2 regions of the Bacillus spongiae genome follow, and region 1 is predicted to be linked to the other one. Evidence: a T-box and tRNA genes for the amino acid it is inferred to sense, from the RefSeq annotation. Region 1 holds a T-box; the other holds one or more tRNA genes.
What was found. The T-box of region 1 lies ahead of WAK64_RS01105 (valine--tRNA ligase). A T-box ahead of a tRNA ligase gene usually reads a tRNA of that ligase, here a tRNA-Val.
Positions count from the first base shown of each region.

Region 2: it has a tRNA-Val gene. The T-box ahead of WAK64_RS01105 (valine--tRNA ligase) is inferred to sense a tRNA for this amino acid. The anticodon was not compared.

Region 1 covers NZ_JBBAXC010000001.1:233,567-244,288, forward strand. The annotation lists gene ysxE (spore coat protein YsxE) at 1-679, shown strand, start outside; gene WAK64_RS01100 (hypothetical protein) at 2,044-2,235, opposite strand; T-box leader at 2,373-2,608, shown strand; gene WAK64_RS01105 (valine--tRNA ligase) at 2,659-5,304, shown strand; gene WAK64_RS01110 (bifunctional folylpolyglutamate synthase/dihydrofolate synthase) at 5,456-6,769, shown strand; gene WAK64_RS01115 (sensor domain-containing diguanylate cyclase) at 6,811-8,544, shown strand; gene WAK64_RS01120 (ABC transporter ATP-binding protein) at 9,473-10,333, shown strand; gene WAK64_RS01125 (hypothetical protein) at 10,404-10,722, shown strand, end outside.
Region 2 covers NZ_JBBAXC010000003.1:307,489-318,210, reverse strand. The annotation lists gene WAK64_RS05815 (sulfurtransferase TusA family protein) at 1-63, opposite strand, end outside; gene WAK64_RS05810 (rhodanese-like domain-containing protein) at 118-414, opposite strand; gene WAK64_RS05805 (DsrE/DsrF/DrsH-like family protein) at 477-956, opposite strand; gene WAK64_RS05800 (metal-sensitive transcriptional regulator) at 1,159-1,419, opposite strand; gene WAK64_RS05795 (FAD-dependent oxidoreductase) at 1,696-3,360, opposite strand; tRNA gene WAK64_RS05790 (tRNA-Val) at 3,697-3,768, opposite strand; gene WAK64_RS22555 (WYL domain-containing protein) at 3,977-4,105, shown strand; gene WAK64_RS05785 (TRAP transporter permease) at 4,171-6,144, opposite strand; gene WAK64_RS05780 (DUF1850 domain-containing protein) at 6,137-6,646, opposite strand; gene WAK64_RS05775 (TAXI family TRAP transporter solute-binding subunit) at 6,727-7,698, opposite strand; gene WAK64_RS05770 (alpha/beta hydrolase) at 8,093-8,815, shown strand; gene WAK64_RS05765 (YjcG family protein) at 8,898-9,416, shown strand; gene WAK64_RS05760 (GNAT family N-acetyltransferase) at 9,418-9,837, shown strand; gene WAK64_RS05755 (DUF421 domain-containing protein) at 9,964-10,650, shown strand; gene WAK64_RS05750 (MBL fold metallo-hydrolase) at 10,632-10,722, opposite strand, start outside.

The DNA of each region.
Region 1 (10,722 bases):
TGAGCAGCCGATTAATGTGGAAGAGCGTACTGAGCATTATGAAATGATGACAGAGAAATGGGATAAGCAGAGAGAATTTTTAACAGAATTTTTAGATCGGTGTGAAAAAAAGGTATATATGTCACCATTCGAACTGCAATTTTGTACGTACTATAATGAGATTTCACAATCTATTCATTTTGCACGAAGAAAATTAGATTCCTGGTACGAGCAAACTAAGGAAAATGACAAGGTCCGTACCGTAATCATTCACGGAAAATTGTCAACGGAACATTTTTTATATGATGAGCGAGGAATGGGCTACTTTAGTAATTTGGAAGAAATTCGCACAGCTTCGCCATTCCATGACTTGATTCCATTTTTGTCCAGAACATTACACACCTACCCGAAAATGAATGATGAGTGCGTGGATTGGTTAGTAACGTATTTTCAACATTTTCCTTATAGAGAAGAAGAAACCTTACTGTTTTTAGGGTACCTCGCCTACCCTTCTCTTACCATGAGGGTATTGGAGCAGTACTATCATCGTGAAAAAAAGAATGAGGCAAAATACGTTAAGAAGCTTCAGCATCAATATTGGGGGTTAAAAAATACGGAGTATATTGTCATGAAGATGGAAGAATGGGAACAACAGAAAAAAGCAACTGCTGTGGAGCAAGAAGAGACCACTTCTGACTAACTAAATTAGCTATCTACTATGAACTTGTTGATTTTAGCCATAGAACAAGGGAGCCATCTTTTTATGAATCTCCCTTGTTCTATGGTTAATTAAGTTTTATAGGAGGCCTACAGGAAGTAGGTCATGAAGGCGTTGCGACAGGACGTCGCGAACTTAGCCTTCGTTCCTTAATGTTGTCTAGCTCCACCGCCTAACGTCTAGTAAACTTGGCCACTCCTCCTTACGATAAGTCAACATCGAATCGCTTTGCTCTTCGTGTTTCCTTTATCTCATACGGAGCGGTTCAAGTTTATACGACGTTGATCAGGCGCCTCCGCTTAGGCCTACAGGAAGTAGGTCATGAAGGCGTTACGACAGGACGTCGTGAATTTAGCCTTCGTTCCTTAATGTTGTCTAGCTCCAGCGCCTAACGTCTAGTAAACTTGCCCTCTCCTCCTTACGATAAGTCAACATCGCCTCGCTTTGCTCTTCGTGTTTCCTTTATCTCATGCGGAGCGACTCAAGTTTATACGTCGCTGAACGCCCTCCTCCGCTTTTCTTGTTGTCTAGCTGCGCCGGGTAGCAGCTCGGGGTCATTTGTCAAACCCCTCCGGAAATCAGGATTTCCTGCGTGCTTCGCCAAATGCCTGTCGCTGCTGAGCGACCCGTCTCCGCTTAGGCCTACAGGAAGTAGGTCATGAAGGCGTTACGACAGGACGTCGTGAATTTAGCCTTCGTTCCTTAATGTTGTCTAGCTCCGTCGGCCAGCGCCTAGCAAACTTGTGCACTCCTCCTTACGATAAGTCAACATCGAATCGCTTTGCTCTTCGTGTTTCCTTTATCTCGTGCGGAGCGACTCAAGTTTATACGTCGCTGAACGGCCTCCTCCGCTTTTCTTGTTGTCCAGCTCCGTCGGCCAGCGCCTAGCAAACTTGTGCACTCCTCCTTACGATAAGTCAACATCGAATTTCTTCGAAATTCGTGTTTCCTTTATCTCGTGCGGAGCGACTCAAGTTTATACGTCGCTGAACGGCCTCCTCCGCATTTCTTGTTGTCTAGCTGCGCCGGGTAGCAGCTCGGGGTCATTTGTCAAACCCCTCCGGAAATCAGGATTTCCTGCGTGCTTCGCCAAATGCCTGTCGCTGCTGAGCGACCCGTCTCCGCTTAGGCCTACAGGAAGTAGGTCATGAAGGCGTTACGACAGGACGTCGTGAATTTAGCCTTCGTTCATTAATGTTGTCTAGCTCCGTCGGCCAGCGCCTAGTAAACTTGTGCACTCCTCCTTACGATAAGTCAACATCGAATCGCTTTGCTCTTCGTGTTTCCTTTATCTCGTGCGGAGCGACTCAAGTTTATACGTCGCTGAACGGCCTCCTCCGCTTTTCTTATATCCATTCAAATTTAATGGCTATTGCTATGAAAGCAAAGATTAAGAGTAGTAATACGTCAAATGTGGTAGGCAATAGAAATGTTCTAATTAATTGGAAAACGGTAAATGGAATGATGAGTTGTGCACAAATACTTCGAAATGTTTTAAGCCATGGGTGTAAAAGATAAGGGTTGTATTTTTTTCTCATCTTTTCCTCCTCCTTTTTTTTAGTGTATGAGCGGAGAAAAAATACGTGAAGTGGAGAAAAAATGTATAAAATCAATTTTTTTTAGGGATAATGATTGACGTTATGAAAGTTTTTTATATACTATAAATATACATATCACAAATGCTCTGAACGGGAAGAGTATATTGGTACTTGCTTTTAGAGAGAGGAATGAATTGCTGAAACATTCCTTAAGTCAAGCCAATAGAAGGTCGCCCGGAAGCAGCTTCTATGAAACGGTGGAATTAGTAGAAGCCGGTCTAAATGACCGTTATGCCAATGAAGATCTAAATAGCATGTTTATTTGTTATTTAGAAAAAAGGTGGTACCGCGAACACACTCCCTCGTCCTTTTATTGACGATGGGAGTTTTTGTTTTTTGTGGAAAAAGAAGGAGGAAATATAAATGGAAAATCAAGAATTGACGATGCCAACAAAGTACGATCCCAATTTGGTTGAAAAAGGACGCTATCAATGGTGGCTAAAAGGGAAATATTTCGAAGCAAAGGGCGAAGAAAGTAAAACACCATATACAATCGTTATTCCCCCACCAAACGTAACTGGAAAACTACATCTTGGTCATGCTTGGGATACGACACTCCAAGATATTTTGACTAGAATGAAACGAATGCAAGGGTATGATGCTTTATGGCTGCCAGGAATGGACCATGCAGGGATTGCCACTCAAGCAAAAGTAGAAGAAAAGCTACGCGAAGAGGGGAAGTCACGTTATGATTTAGGCCGTGATAAGTTTGTTGCAGAAACGTGGAAGTGGAAGGATGAATACGCAGGCTTTATTCGTAATCAATGGGAAAAGCTGGGGTTAGGTCTAGATTATAGTCGAGAGCGTTTTACGCTAGATGAAGGACTTTCCAATGCTGTTCAGGAAGTATTTGTTACGCTATATAACAAAGAGTTAATCTATCGTGGAGAATACATTATTAACTGGGATCCAAAAACGAAAACAGCATTATCGGACATTGAGGTTATTTACAAAGATGTTCAAGGTGCATTTTACCATATGAAATACCCGCTTGCTGATGGATCTGGTTTTATTGAAATTGCAACAACGAGACCTGAGACAATGTTGGGCGATACAGCCGTTGCCGTTCATCCGAAAGATGAGCGCTACAAAGACTTAATTGGCAAAACGGTGATATTACCGATTACAGGAAGAGAAATTCCAATTGTAGGCGACGATTATGTAGATATGGAATTTGGTTCAGGAGCAGTAAAAATTACACCTGCACATGATCCAAATGACTTTGAAATTGGAAATCGCCATGATTTAGAACGCATTCTAGTAATGAATGAAGATGGCACGATGAATGAAAAAGCAGGAAAGTATGCAAACATGGATCGTTTTGACTGTCGTAAGCAAATCGTAAAGGACTTGCAAGAAGAGGGTGTTTTATTCAAAATCGAAGAACATCTTCATTCGGTTGGACACTCTGAGCGAAGTGGTGCTGTTGTAGAACCGTATTTATCAACACAATGGTTTGTTAAAATGCAACCACTTGCAGAACAAGCGATTTCATTGCAGAAATCAGAAGAGAAAGTACAATTTGTTCCAGATCGTTTTGAAAAGACCTACATGCATTGGATTGAAAATATCCGCGACTGGTGTATTTCTCGCCAGCTTTGGTGGGGGCATCGTATTCCTGCTTGGTACCATAAGGAAACGGGGGAAGTTCATGTTGATCATAACCCGCCAGCGGATATTGAAAATTGGGAACAAGATACAGACGTGTTAGATACTTGGTTCTCTTCAGCATTATGGCCATTTTCAACAATGGGTTGGCCTGACGTAAGTCAAGAAGACTTCAAACGTTATTATCCAACAGATGTACTGGTAACGGGCTATGATATTATTCCTTTCTGGGTTTCACGAATGATTTTCCAAGGCTTAGAGTTCACTGGTAAACGTCCATTCGATGATGTTCTAATACACGGATTAGTTCGGGCTGCAGATGGGCAAAAAATGAGTAAATCCCTAGGAAATGGAATTGATCCAATGGAAATCATTGATCAATACGGGGCAGATGCGCTTCGATATTTCCTTGCAACAGGTTCTTCACCAGGGCAAGATTTACGTTTTAGTATAGAAAAGGTTGAATCAATTTGGAATTTTGCTAATAAAATTTGGAATGCTTCACGATTTGCCTTAATGAACATGAATGGCATGAAGTACGAAGATATTGACTTGTCCGGAGAGAAATCTGTAGCGGATAAATGGATCTTAACTCGCTTAAATGAAACGATTGACAATGTGACGAAGCTTGCCGATAAGTATGAATTTGGAGAAGTTGGTCGAGTTCTGTATAACTTCATTTGGGATGATTTCTGTGATTGGTACATTGAAATGGCCAAGCTTCCACTTTACGGTGAAGATGAAGTAGCTAAGAAAACGACTCGAAGTATTTTGGCCTATGTTTTGGATAATACAATGCGTTTGCTACATCCATTTATGCCGTTTATTACCGAGGAAATTTGGCAAAATCTACCTCATGAAGGTGAGTCGATTACGGTTGCTTCTTGGCCAACTGTGAAGGCTGATTTATCTGACGAGCAAGCAGCAAGTGAAATGAAGTTATTGGTAGAAATCATTCGTTCTGTACGTAACATACGCGCAGAAGTAAATACACCTTTAAGTAAAAAAATTAACATATTGATTAAGCCAAAAGATGAAAACGTATTGGCTGTATTAGAAAAAAATGCGGGGTATATTGAGCGCTTCTGTAACCCGGAGGTTCTGGAAATATCCTCTTCAATTACGGCTCCGGAGAAAGCCATGTCAGCAGTAGTGACAGGTGCTGAATTGTTCTTACCGCTCGCCGGCTTAATCAATATTGAAGAGGAAATTGCCCGTTTAGAGAAAGAGTTGGAAAAGTGGAATAAAGAGGTAGCTCGTGTACAAGGGAAACTGAACAACGAACGCTTTGTTAGTAAGGCACCAAAAAATGTTGTAGATGAAGAACGTGAAAAAGAAAAAATATATATCGAAAAGCGTACAACCGTTCAAGCTCGAATCGAAGAACTAAAAAGCGAATAATATTAAATAGAAGTCTTGTCTAAAGAGGCTTCATGACTTACATTTTGTAGTGTTTTTCTATCAGAAAAATTCTTCTCTTTTTAGAAAATGGGGACGAACCTTTATGTTAGGTTCGTCCTTTCCTATATTATGGTAAAGGAAGCTGATTTTCTTGAAAACATATAATGATGCTCTTGATTGGATTCATTCTCGTTTGAGATTTGGCATAAAAACTGGCTTTGAAAGGATGAATGCTTTATTAAAGAAACTTAACTACCCAGAACGTGAGATTAAAGCGATTCATATCGGTGGGACAAATGGAAAAGGGTCCACTCTAACTTATATGAGGTCGATTCTTCAAGAAGCAGGCTATACAGTCGGTTCCTTTACATCACCTTATATTGAAACCTTTAATGAGCGAATCAGTGTAAATGGAAAGCCAATCAATAATGATGAAATTCTCCAGCTTGTGAATGTAATAAAACCACTAGTGGACCAGCTCGAAAAAGAGGAGGACATTATACCGACAGAATTTGAAATCATTACAGCAATGTGTTTTTATTATTTTGCTTTTGTAAAGCAGGTAGATATTGTATTGGTTGAGGTAGGCCTAGGTGGCCGATTAGATTCTACTAACGTGGTAATGCCTGAATTATCTATCATTACATCCATTGGTCTTGATCATACCCATATACTTGGAAATACATTATCGGAAATAGCAAAAGAAAAAGCAGGGATAATTAAACAGCGTCGCCCTGTTGTATCCGCTGTAAAGCAAATCGAAGCAGTAAGAGTGATTCAAGAAACTAGTGAAAAACAAGCTTCCCCTCTTTTTATGTTACAAAAAGATTTTTTTGCAAAACATGTAAACTCGTTAGAGAATGGAGAGGCATTCTCCTATCGTTCAGAAACTCTTGATTTAAAAAATTTAATTATTTCAATGCATGGGAGACACCAAGTTGAAAATGCCTCATTGGCTATTAAAGGAATAGAATTATTAAATGAGAAAAACGATTGGAATATAAGCAGCGAACACATTAGAGAAGGCCTTAAATCTGCTTTTTGGCCTGTTCGGATGGAAGTCGTAATAAAAAAACCGATGGTCATTTTAGATGGTGCTCATAACAGAGAAGGTGTCGAGGTTTTGTGCAATACAATTGAGGAAAAGTTTTCAGATAAAGAAGTGACAATTCTTTTTACAGCGTTATTAGATAAAGACATTACGTCAATGATTGATCAATTAAAGGGGATATCGGATCAACTCTTACTTACAACGTTTGATTTTCCTAGAGCACCATCCAGTCAGCAGCTATCGGATTTTGCAAACGAATACAATGTTAAGTACACGGAAAATTGGAAAGATTTTATAGTCAAACAACAAAGTATAATGACATCAAGTGATTTGTTAGTCATTACAGGATCTTTATACTTTTTGTCAGAGGTAAGAGAATATATCGTTAAACTGTTAGAAAATAAAAATAATTAATGTGACAATTAATTTCTAATTTGATAAAATATTGGTAAAATATGAAGAATTATTGTAAGGAGGCGGTAAAGCTGTCAGTATCAAGAAAGGCAACAACCATCATATGGTTAATATGGTTAGCCCTTGTACCAACCGGCATTTGGTTAACCTATCTTTACTTTCCTCCTTCAACATTAAATATCTTGGATATTTTATTATTTATTGTACTTGCAACGGTGGTTGCACTACTTCCAATCGTTATTAGTGGTACACCGGTTTATATGATTCAAACCATATCTTTTGCAGCCTTTTTAAAATACGGATTGTTTTTTGAAGTTATTTTGATACAATTTTCCATTATTCCATTAATGTTGCGATTGCAGTTGAAAAAAGAAGATTTATATCGCTATCCGTTGAACTCAACAATGTTCTTCTTTATTTCTATCATTAGTGGACTTACCTATTACGGCCTTGGGGGAGTAACAGGCTCTGTACAATTTTCTCAATTGATTTTGCCATCTTGTGTGTATATAGTAATGGGGGTCATCGTAAATCAGTTTTTACTGTATTACTTTCATCATTTAATTGGGAGAAAGAGAAAGTTCTTTAGCGAAGACATGGTATGGGATAGCATTACAACGATAACGATGTTTCCTGTTGGACTAAATTTATATTTTCTAAATCAAGAAATTGGTTTAATTTCCTTTTTCCTTATTGGCTTTCCAGTTGCAAGTGTAAGCTTTTTACTGAGTATGTATAGATCATCAGAGGATGTGAATGAAAGTTTACAAAAAGCAGTAGAAATTGGTCATGATTTAACGGAAAGATTAAAGAGAAATGAAGTATTAGATGTTTTTCTTCAGCGGATTACTCAAATTGTCCCAGTGGATTATAGTTATATCTTAAATGTAAAAGAAAATCGCTTAGAATTAATGAAGAGAATGGAAAAAGGAGCCTTTATGCCAAATACTCTTCCTCCTCATCACCGTAATGAAGGAATTAGTGGTCGAGTTTGGGCAACTGGAAGGTCTGTTATTTACAGTAAGCAAAAAGAATGGGCCGTCATCGCAGAAGGGTATATGCCTGAAAATGTGGAAAGTGTGATGTGTGTTCCAATTGTTCGGAATCAAAAAGTAGAAGGGGTATTGTTACTTGCAAGTGAAAAGCAGAAAGCATACGAGAAATACCACTTAATGATTGTCGATATATTATGTTCCTACTTTGGAGTTGCCATTCAAAATGCTGGTTATTACGAAGAAACAAAACGAGAAAATGAACGCTGTGCTTTAACGAAGCTTTATAATTATCGCTACTTTGATGGATTGTTAAATAGAGAATTTAAAGCATTACTAGCAGGTAAACATAAAACGCTTTCGTTAATTATTTTAGATTTGGATCATTTTAAGCAAATTAATGATTCGTTTGGCCATGAAAGCGGAAATGAAATATTGCGTGAGCTCGCGCTTCGATTGACGATGATTGTTGGGAGCAAAGGAACGGTAGCGCGATATGGTGGAGAAGAGTTTGTTGTGCTATTGCCAGATGTTAATAAGTCGGACGCGCTTATTAAAGCCGAAGAAATTCGTAATGGAATTGCTAATCGTCCATTTACTATACATAACAGTCTAAGTTTAAATAGAAATCGTGAAAAAGTAAAAGTAACGGCGAGTATAGGGATTGCATCTGCTCCAAATGATGGAGATGATGGGCTATCCTTGATTAGGCACGCTGATCGGGCCCTTTATATTGGGGCGAAGCGTGCTGGAAGAAATCGTGTTGCGGAATATGTTAAATGAGAAGGTTCTATCATCGTAGATAGAACTTTTTTCTATTGTTCTAGTTTTCTGTGAGACCTTATTAGAAAGGAATCATATATCAGAATAGGATAAAGAGGGTCTATTCATACAATCTATGCCATTATTCACCCCATAATTAAATAGTACTCAATTTAAGGAGATATAAGCACTCAGTGAAAAAGTACTAATTATTATAAAAATAAATGGAGATTAACTTAGGATAACATTATATTATATTAATCTATCTTTACATGGGAGGCTAGCAGTGAAGCATAAGAAAGACCCTAAAAGAATTAAAATTCTAAAGGGTCCAAAGCAAAGAAACTGAATGCCAAGATGTAAGTTATTTCACTATTTAATGAATAATAAAAATATGTACGATTCCAGTTCATTGTCTTTCAAAAACAACAATCATAAAAAATGACTCAAATTAGCTTACTGCTTGTAATAGCGTGATAACTAGAGGGATAAGTCCACCAATGAAACTTAATACAGCAATTGCAATCTCCATACCATCTAACCTCCCTTTGAATAGTTTGAATCTTTTGATTCATATGAATATTATAAAATGTTATTGCAGATTTGTAAAGAAGTAAGTCGAACGGTTATTCTAAGTTTGTCAGATACAAGTGAAAGAATTGTCAGTTTTTATATAATGAAAAAGAGTATGCTAAAAAATAACATAAAATACTATATATGTTATAATTTTTATAATTTCATTAATGACTATTGAAACATTTTTTTGAAATTAAAGTTTCCAAAAGGTTGGTACTATTGAATGAAGAGTGAAAAGTTGAATGATTAATTTTCTTATTATATTGGATACATCTCGTCGTAACCAAGTAAGTAACTCATGAGGCGCACGTACATGCTAAATGCTTAAGGACCAGTAAAATAATCGTATTGATATACCAAGAAAGGGGATTTCATGGGTAAACTAGTGGAACTTAAGGGTATTAGTAAAATATATTCGAAAAACCATGTTCTTCGAGATATTACTTTTACCATAGAGGAGAGTCAAATTATAGCAATATTAGGAGGGAATGGTACTGGGAAAAGTACCATATTACGAATAATAGCAGGATTAGAACGACCTAGTTCAGGACATGTGATGTATACAAAACAACATATAAGAATCGGATATGTATCTGACAGGTTTCCAAAACATCTTCGTTTTACACCAAGTGAATATTTATTTTATATGGGGAAAATTAGTGGAGAATCAGCAGAATACTTGAAAAAAAAAATTCCATATTTATTACATCGCTTTCAGCTTGATGAAGTGAATAATCATAGAATAGCAGAGCTTTCGAAAGGAAACATCCAAAAGGTAAGCATTATTCAAGCTATGATACAAAAAAACGATCTTCTAATAATGGATGAACCTATTTCCGGATTAGATTTGCAGGCCCAAGAAGAATTATTGAAAGTTTTAAAGGAAATGAAAGAGCAAGGAACTACTGTATTGCTCACTTATCATGAAACGACTATATTTGAGGATATTGTAGAAAAGTCGTACTGTTTAGAAGGTGGCATTCTTTCTCTAATAAGTTCTATGAAAAGAGAACCCATTAAGCTATTAGAAGTCACACAACTAGATTATTCCTATGTTAAACAATGGGAAGAGGTACTGCACATGACACAAATAGATAATAAGATGTTACTTTACGTCCATGTTAAGCACAGCGATACGATACTAACAAGAGTTCTTACATTTCAAGGAAGTATAGAAACGGTATCAACGATAGATTTGGGAGAGTTCGAATTAGAAAAAATAAAGGAAGCCTAATTCAATTCAATAATGTCTAGTATTTACATACTTTTATGTACTTTTTTATGTTATATAAGGAGTGTTTACCTTGAAAGATCTTATTAAATATAGTTTACAGGATTATTTACGTTCTCATAAATATTTTCCACCCATATCTACTTTTCTAATCTTAATTTCTATTTTTTATACATATACGCCGAACCCGATTATTGATAGTTATGCTGTTACATCCATATTTTTGTATATTATCTCCTCTTGGCTATGCGTCAGTATTTTATCTCTTGATTCCATTGTGCAAAAACAATTATTGGTCCTACACATTAAAAGCAGCAATCGCTATTATATATCTAAACTTATAACAGTATGGCTTATTTCTCTTGTTCTTTCTGTTTATGCATTTCTATATC
Region 2 (10,722 bases), on a different contig from region 1:
AATCGGCATGGGGCATGATAATCCTTTTGCGTCTAGTGTTACATTTACTTTAATGTTTCTCATCTTATAGCCTCCTATCTCAAATACCTACAAGGGTATTAATTAAGCTAAAATTTTTTATTCCATTTCCCCTGTCCAAGAAAGCATTCCACCTTCCATGTTAACCACATTAAACCCCTGACTTGTCAAAAAGTTTACTGCACGACTACTTCTCCCACCTGATTGACAAACAATCACGTACTCTTTAGATTTATCTAGTTCGTGCATTCGAAATTCAATTAGCCCCAATGGAATATTTTCAGAGCCTGGAATCCTTCCCATTGCTACTTCATGTGCTTCACGTACATCTATGATATTTACGACCTTTCCTTGATTAACTAATAATTCTACTTCCATTGCTGTCTTCTCCTTCATCACACACCCTCCTTCCTTCTTTAAATAGAAATATGTTTTATGCCTAGATGAATCCAATCATGTTAAATAAATAAATTTACATTTCCGTTTTCAGCATCTGCCAAATACGCTCCAACACCAGCATATTCAATTTTGTCCAATAACTCTTCTTGTTGTAAACCTAACAAGTCCATCGTCATTGTACAGGCAACTAATTTAACTCCTTGATCCTTTGCCATATCGATTAACTGAGGGAGGGGCATCGAATTATGCTTTTTCATCACAGCTTTAATCATCTTTGGACCAAAACCTAAATAATTCATCTTTGTCAGTCCCATTTTATCAGCCCCTCGTGGCATCATTTTACTAAACATTTTTTCCATAAAACCTTTTTCTAACTGAACTTTTTCATCCTTACGTAATGCATTTAATCCCCAAAAAGTATGGAAAATGGTCACCTCGTGATTATAAGCAGCCGCTCCATTTGCAATGATGTAAGCCGCCATTACTTTGTCATATTCTCCACTAAATAATACGATGGTTGTTTGTTTCTTTTCTGTCATGTGAACCTCCTTATGATAAAATTATGTTTATACCCTATTAGGTATATTGTTTTTTAAAAAAATTTACTTTATACAATAACCCCAACAAATTTGGAAAGCTATTTATTAATAAGCGGCTTATACAATGTTTTTTAATTAACACCACCTCTTTAATACCCCTACGGGTATATTACTAAATAAAAAAAAGAGTGTCAACCCTTTTTTATCTACTTTTCACAAGAAGGTTGACAGCTTCTTTAATTAATTCATCCGCATCCTCCCCATTTTTTTCCGCCTCTACAACACATTCTACTAGGTTTGAGCTTACAATCACCCCTACGGTTCGATCAACAGCAGAGCGAACAGCTGACAATTGAGTTATTACTTCTTTGCATTCTTTGTTTTCGTCCATCATTTTTAAAACGCCTCTAAGCTGCCCCTCTATTCGTTTTAATCTATTTTTAATTTGATCATCGTATTCCATAGAAATTCTCCTATCTACTATAATTTAGAAAACACTATCTAATAGGAATTATTTTATACCCTACTTGGTATAGTGTCAACTAAACAGAAATAGATGTATTAAGGCCTTTATGAACAATTTAGTTAATAGAGTCTATTTTAGAGAACATTCAAAAACGATGTTTGTAAAGAGAAAAGAAAAACACGATTACAATAGATATTTCTCTTTTCTTCAACGAGCATCCTTTCCATTGTGAGAAAGGAATGTACATTTCTCCTGCTTTTATCTAGGTTTGTTTCAGGATTTTTTCGTTTTATTTCCGAACACAGAAGAATACGTTTTCCAGCCACCATCTATATTTTTAACATGATAGCCATGATTCCTTAAGATACAGCTTGCTAGATATCCTCTTAACCCAACTTGACAGCTGACGTAAATCGTTTCTTCTTTTGGGAGCTCTTCTAATCTAGCTCTTAAATCGTTTAATGGAATATGAATGGAACCTTCAATAAAGCCTAATTCACGTTCTTTTTGTTCGCGTACGTCAATCAATACTCCTCCATTTTCCATATACTTTTCAACTTCATACCACTGAATATGCTCTAATTCTCCGTTCATAATATTGGAGGCAACATAACCAGCCATGTTTACTGGGTCCTTTGCAGAAGAATAGGGTGGGGCATATGATAATTCTAAATTCGTTAAGTCCTCTACCGTTAACCCTCCCTTTATCGCAGTAGAAATAACATCTATTCGTTTATCAACCCCCTCTTCTCCAATTGCTTGCGCTCCATAAATACTGCCCGTTTCTTTATCAAAAATCAATTTGAGGGATAGGGCTTTGGCGCCTGGATAATATCCAGCATGAGAGCTTGGATGTATATGAATAACTTCATGAGGTATCTTTAAACGATTTAACTTTTTTTCATTATTTCCTGTAGCAGCAACCGTTAAGTCAAACACCTTGGCTATAGAAGTTCCAAGAGTCCCGTGATATTTTTCTTCTTTTCCAAGAATATTATTTGCTGCAATACGTCCTTGTCTATTAGCGGGACCTGCTAAAGGAACCATAAATTTTTGTCCATTAATATAATCCTCAACCTCTACTACATCCCCTACAGCATAAATATCCTCATTTGAGGTTTGAAGAAATTCGTTTACGATAATGCCTCCACGCTCTCCCAATTCCAACTTTGCTGTTTTAGCTAATTCATTTTCCGGTTGTACACCAATGGAAAGGATCGTAAAATCTGTTTCAACTTCAGTTCCATCAGCAAGAACGATTTTTTTTCCATTATCAATAAAAGATTTTACACTATTTTCTAGTATTACTTTCACTCCATGTTCTTTTAAATGAGTGTGTAAAACAGCCGCCATTTCGTAATCAATTGGTGCCATTACTTGCTTTCCCATTTCAATAATGGTTACTTCCAACCCTTTATTTACTAGGTTCTCGGCCATCTCAATTCCAATAAATCCACCGCCAATCACAACTGCTTTCTTCGGGTTTTTATGATCAACATAGCTCTTTATTTTATCTGTATCGGGTATATTTCTTAGTGTAAACAAAGTTTCATTCTCGTCCAATCCAGTAATGTCCGGTACTATCGGTCTTGCACCTGGAGATAACAAGAGCTTGTCATATGGTTCTTCATAAACCTCTCCTGAATGCAAATTTTTAATGGTTACGCTCTTATTCTCAGGGTTTATTTGCACCACTTCACTAAAAGTGCGAATATCTAAATTAAATCGGTTGGCCATCCCTTTTACGGTTTGGACGACTAATTTACTTCGTTCCTTAATTTTTTCACCAATATAATAGGGTAATCCACAGTTTGCAAATGAAATGTGTTCCCCTCGTTCAACGAGGACAATATCCAATTCTTCATTCAGTCTTCTTAACCTTGCTGCTGCAGTCGCACCTCCTGCAACTCCTCCTATAATAATTACTTTCTTCGTCATAACCATCCCTCCATCTACTTTCTTCTCAATATTGGTTGTTTTGAATTGAGCATTCTATTACTCACATTAAAAAAATAGCAGCGCCTTTTTCAGATTTTCATTATTTGACCATTTCCTAAAACCAATACCCGTATAGGTATAATAAAACAAAACTTAAAGCCTTGGAAGGACTTTTTTAACCATTCACATTTTGTTCATACCTTATTGAACATATAGTGAATTCGATGTAAGAAAGTAATCACTTAACAAAGTTAAGAATACAGCTAGTCATAGGTTTTATTTCCAATAAAAAAGCCAGAATTCCTTGTCAATCAAGGACCTTCTGGCTTTTAAGGATGATCTGAGAGGGATTCGAACCCCCGACCCCTTCCCTGTCAAGGAAGTATTCTCCCGCTGAACTATCAGATCATATATGTATATTAATTATTATATTTATTTTTACCCTATTGTCAATATTTTTTTTCATTTTGAATAAAGAACGAGTGTTCGCATATAATGATACTATAAGGACGGAGGTGCTATTCCTTTGAAGAATTTAAACTGGTCTTTAGACCATAATGTTCCAATTGAAGTCATATATCTTTCCAAAATCGGTCTTTGTACAAAACGAAAAATTGTGGTTCTTTCTATCCATTCTACTTATATAACAGCATATTGTTTGCTAAGAAAGCAAATAAGGACATTTTCTTTAGACAACATTTTAGCCACTCAAATAATAAACTCTTCTCTTAAAAATTCTTCTTAAATGCTACTATTTCATATAAATTTTCCAATAAAAAAAACCTCTAGACTGTGTCTAGAGGTTACCATTTATGCATTAGCTAGCTTTCGGTCACCCTTCTCTCTCGTCATGTATTGAATAACAAATATGATGACAAAAATAGCTAGACCAATAAAGTCTGTTGTGATTTGTGGGTAGATCAGTAATAATCCCCCAATCACTGAAATAATTCGTTCAATCCAATTCAGTTTTCGATACCAGAAACCAATCATTCCAGCACCTATCGCAATCATTCCTGTTACTGCTGTAAAGATAATCCATAGTAGCTCAGATGCTGTTGTGTCTATCATCAACAATTCTGGTGATAGAACAAACATATAAGGAATAATGAAGGCGGCAATCGCCAATTTAGCTGCATTGAACCCCGTTCGTATCGGTTCACCGCCGGAAACTCCCGATGCCGCAAAGGCAGCCAAAGCAACTGGTGGTGTAATATCTGCAATAATACCGAAATAAAATACAAATAAATGAGCAGCCAATTCTGGAGCACCTAATAATATAATGGCTGGTGCTGCAATGGTAGATGTGATAACATAGTTGGCTGTTGTTGGTGAACCCATTCCTAAAATGATGGAAGCTATCATCGTAAAGAATAACGTCAACAGTAATTTAGTGTCTGCTGTATTCGCTAAACTTGCTGCAAGATCGACTAAACCATTAGCTAGCTTTAGGCCAAGCCCTGTTTTCGTTACTACTCCGACAATAATTCCAGCACAGGCCGTTGCAGCTGCAACGGCTAAAGCCGTACGAGCCCCATCAACTAGTGCTTCAATTCCTTTTTTCAGTCCAATTCGCGTGTCTTTCCGAATCGCACTGACAACAATCGTTGATACAATAGACCAAAGTGCAGCTCTCATGACACTCATTCCGCTGACTAATAACACAACCACTGTTAAGATTGGAATCAGTAAATAAATCTTCTTAAATACTTCCTTTTTATTAGGCATCTCATCATCTGTTAAGCCTCTCAGTCCAATTCGCTTAGCTTCAAAGTGAGTCATAATCCAAATCCCAGTAAAATAAAGCAAAGCTGGGATTGCTGCTGCTTTAGCGATTTCCCAATAGGTCACTCCACCGATAAACTCTACCATTAAAAATGCGGCGGCTCCCATAATTGGTGGCATTAACTGGCCCCCTGTAGAGGCAGCAGCTTCTACCCCGCCAGCAAACTCTTTCTTGTAACCAAGCTTCTTCATCATTGGAATCGTAAAGGAACCGGATGTTACAACGTTTGCAACCGAGCTTCCACTAATCGTCCCTTGTAAAGCAGAAGAGAAGATGGCTACTTTAGCAGGACCTCCTGTTCGCTTTCCAGCAATGGCTACAGCCAGGTCATTAAAATATTGCCCTACTCCCGTTTTAACTAAAAATGAACCAAATAATAGAAATAAGAATATAAAGGTTGCTGATACATATAACGGAGTACCTAATATACCTTCCCCTGTAAAGAACATCGTTTTGACGATATCCTCTAAATCATAGCCGCGATGGGATAAAAATCCAGGCATCGACCTACCGTAATACATATAAAGTAAAAAGGTAACAGCGATTATTGTGATTGGTAGTCCCACAGCACGCCTTGTCGCTTCTAAAACGAGAAGGACGGCCAACAATCCAACCGCAAAATCCATAGTCGTCATAATCCCAACTCGATTGACAATCGTTTCTTGCATAATAGGCCAATAAGCACCTACAACGATTGATAGCGTTGCAAGAATCAGATCATACCAGGCAATCTTTCCTTTTTTTAAGTTCTTTTTCCTAGCAGGAAATAGCAGAAAAATAAGAGATAGTGCGAAGCCTAAATGAACACTTAATAAGATTTGTCTCGGAAATACTTGTGAGATTGATGCAAAAAGCTGAAATAGTGAGAAGGCAAGTAAGCCAAAGAAAATAACCCAGCCCATGACTCCCTTAAGATTTCTCGTATTCGATTCAGGATCATATTTCTCTAACAGCTCTTGTTGCTCTTCTGCCGATAATGTTTCATGGTTGTTACTCATGAATCTTCACTCCTTTCCACATTTGCCATACTGATAGCTTTTTAATTGAAATCTTTATCCCCGTCCCTCCATCAAAGAAAGAAGTAAACGGATAGGTGGCATCATTTATATGCAATAAATGATTTGCCTTCACTTGACCCACTCTCATATTTATAGAGGGAAACTCCCGACTCATGTTCGAGAGTTCATATTGACCATCTTCTGTTAATGTAAATGTTTCACCTTCACCTGCTGTTGCAGGCATCCCTATTGCCGTATCCTCGAACGTTAACTTCGTTTGAACGATGTTTAAGTTCTTACCCACCTTATACCATTCCTCTACTTGAGAAAGGTGAATAGAATGGGTGTACTCAATTTGAAAACGTTCTCCCACATGAATAGGCGAATAGGCAAATTGCTTTCCTTGGGAATCTTCCATAATAAACACTAAGCGGAACGGAAGAAACATTAAAATGAATAATAAAGTGAGGATAACGACGGAGAAAACTAGTTTATATCTCATTAGTATGTCCTTATTTTTCAATGAAAAGAGATAGACCGCACGAAAATTCGGTCTATCTCTTTCATTGAGCTTTGGTATTATTACTGAATGCCCATTTCATCAAAGTACTTTTTGGCACCAGGATGTAGTTCAATACCCATACCCTCTAGAGCGGTTTCTGCACTTATAATTTTACCTTTTGCGTGTGTAATTTTATCCGTATTTTCAAAAATTGCCTTTGTAATATCGTAGACAACGTCTTCCGGTAAATCCTCACGAGTTACAAGCATGGCACGAACAGCAACTGTTGTTACCGCATCGTCAACCTTACTATATGTTCCACCAGCAATTTCATCTTTTGCATAGTATGGATATTTTCCAACGATTTCTTCAATCTTATCGTCAGCAATTGACACAATCGAAATATCTTGTGTAGCCGCAAGTCCTTCTACTGAACCTGTTGGTGTTCCTGAAGTAATAAATGCTGCATCAATTGTTCCATCTTGAATTCCTGTAGTAGAATCATTGAACGATAAGTCACGAACAGTAAGATCATCAAATGTCATACCGTGGACTTCTAAAATTTGTTCCGCGTTTAAGCGAGTACCTGAACCCGCTTCCCCAACAGATACAACTTTTCCTTTTAAATCTTCGACAGTCTTAATTCCTGAAGCCTTCGTTGTCACGATTTGAATTGTTTCAGGATATAGTGTTGCAATTCCACGAGCAGTTTCTACTTTATTATCAGAAAACATTTGCTCGCCTTCTGCTGCATAGCTAGCAATATCCGTTTGCGTAAAGGCAACTTCAATTTTCCCGTCTTTTAGTGTTGCCATATTTTCAGCAGATGCACCGGATGTTTCAGCACTTGCATCTAATGAAGTCGCATCTTGAATTATGTCTGCAAAAGATCCTCCAAGAGGAAAGTATGTACCACCTGTACCTCCAGTTGCAATGGTAATAAAGTCTACCTCGCCACCTTCACCTTTATCGGAACCACCACCACATGCAGCAAGAACCATTGACACAGCAAGAAGTAAAATTGCTGATAAAATAAAACTCTTCTTTTTCATGAATGTACCCCCTTTAATAAAATTGCAATTCATCGTATACATTTTATCATATAAACAAAGGACCTTGTCAAATAAAAATAGAATTAATCTAAATAATATGCCTATTATGTATACATCTCCCCTATTATCACACTATAATCATGAGCGGAAATTAATTTAACGTTTACTATACACCGATAAAATGATTGCATAAAAAATGAATAACACATAAAAGAATCAATCTTTATTTTCTCCTTCTACCTTTTTCCTATCTACATATAAAAAAATGGTTGTTTTAGGAAACAATAAATAAATTTTTTCATATAAACGGTTCACATTTAGGCACCTAAAATTATTTTATGCTACAATTTACATTGCAATCGCTTTATAGAATGTTTAGTGGAGGATTATATTTATGGCAACTTCAAGAGGCATGATAGAAGAGCAAACAATTTTTAGCTCTTACTTACAAGAAGATATATCGTTACTAATTTATTTACCGGAAAATTTCTCACCTCTATATAAGTACTCTCTTCTGATTGTGCAAGATGGAAAGGACTATATTCAATTAGGACGGTTACCCCGTTTAGCTGATCAATTATTGGATAATGATGAAATTGACAATACGATTATCGTCGCAATTCCGTATAATAATGTGAAAGATCGAAGAAATAAATATCACCCTGAAGGGGAACAAAGTGAAGCGTATATTCGTTTTATCGCCCATGAGCTAACTCCTTATTTAGATAAAATCTTCCCTACCTACCAGATGGGAATGGGTCGCATTTTAATGGGAGACTCACTAGCTGCCACCGTTTCATTACGAACTGCATTAAAATATCCAAATACATTTGGAAAAGTAATATTGCAGTCACCCTATGTAGATGACAGCGTATTAGAAGAAGTTCGAGCCTTTACACAGACACCACTACTGGATATTTATCATATTATTGGGAAAAAAGAAACAGCAGTAAAAACGACAGATGGCGGTACAAAAAATTTTATCGAACCAAATAGAGAATTACATACCTTAATGAATGAAAAAGGTTTTAACTCCTTTTATGAAGAATTTGACGGAGATCATACTTGGAAGTATTGGCAACCTGACTTAAAAAGAGCGTTAAAAATGATGTTATAATGGCTATTAAAATTTTCAAAATACTTTGCTATAATGGAAGATAATACGTACATTTAAGTACAGATAAGAGGAGGTTTATATTATGAATTATGGAATTGTTATATTCCCATCCAAAAAACTTCAAGATCAAGCAAATTCTTACCGTAAGCGTTATGATCCACATTACGCCCTTATTACTCCTCATTTAACGTTAAAAAACTCATTTGAAGCCAACGACGAACAGATTCAGCAATTAAGTCAACGACTTCAAAATATTAGCAAGCAGCACGAACCCTTCTCCTTGAAGGTGAGTAAAATTAGTTCGTTCCAGCCTGTCAACAATGTGATTTACCTTAAAGTAGAACCTTCAGACGCTTTAGATGATTTACATAAAACTATGCATGGACAAGATTTACTCGGTGACCAACCTGAATATAGTTTTGTCCCCCATATCACCATTGCCCAAGGGTTATCGAATGATGAACATTCTGACGTCTATGGATCTCTACGAATGCTAGGTATCTCACACGAAGAAATCATAGATCGCTTTCACCTTTTATACCAACTAGAAAATGGATCGTGGACGGTTTATGAAACATTCCGTTTAGGAAAGGACAGTTAATGTGAAAGTAATAATTGCAAACACCGATAAAGAAATTCAGGATGCCTTTACAATAAGAACTCGTGTGTTCGTTGACGAACAACAGGTTCCTGAAGAAGAAGAAATCGACAAGTTTGAATCAACCAGTACCCATTTTGTATTATATGACCATAACACTCCTGTTGGAGCTGGTCGGTTTCGAATACTTGACGGAATAGGAAAAGTTGAGCGTATTTGTGTCATCAAGGATTATCGAGGAAAAGGTGCTGGATTTCATATTATGGAAGCAATTCATGATTATGCTAAATCTAAGGTCCAATCATTAAAGCTAAATGCGCAAACACAAGCGATTCCCTTTTATGAGAAATTAGGGTATACAGTTGATTCGGAAGAGTTTTTAGACGCGGGTATTCCTCATAAAACGATGATAAAAGCACTGTAATAAAAAAACGAGCTCTGAATAATAGAGTTCGTTTTTTTTATGAAAAAGTCATTCTATTTTTAGAGTATGCTCCCTCTTTATTTCGTCGATAATGCATAAGAGAGCTTTCAGTTGAGGAGAATGCATATGAGCTTTATGAGCATAGGAATAGAGCTTACAATCGGCTTTGTTTTCTTGTTTGCCGTTACAAAAATACTTGGTAAGACGCAAATCAATCAAATTTCCGCGTTTGATTTTATCTCCGCACTTATTTTAGGAGAATTAGTCGGAAATGCCCTTTATGATGAAGATTCAGGTATAACAGAAATTATTTTTACCGTCTCTCTCTGGGGTACATTAATTTTCCTAACAGAGTATGTGACACAAAAATCCCGCATACTACGACATATTATTGAGGGGACACCTTCGATTATTATTCGAAAAGGAAACATTAATTATAAAGAGTTAAAAAAAAATCACTTAGATATGAACCAGCTACAGCATCTTTTACGAAATAAAGGGGTCTTCTCTATCCGGGAATGTGAATATGTCATACTGGAATCTGACGGATCTGTGAGCATATTAAGGAAGCCCCTTTTTGACCCAGTTCGTAAAAAAGATTTGAATTTACAACCAGAAGCCGCTTATTTGCCTCTCTCATTAATACTAGATGGTGAAATACTATACGACAATTTAAAGATCATTGACAAAGATGAAGAGTGGTTATTTCTACAAATGAAAGAAAAAGGATGTTCTGATCCAAAGGAGGTTTTATTTGCAGAATATATTGAAGGAGAACCATTATTAATACAAAGCTACTCGGTCAAATCATGAACCATTAATCGGTTTTCCCTTATATCCACATGTACTTTTTTTGATTCAACCAAATAGGTCAAGTAAGCCGTG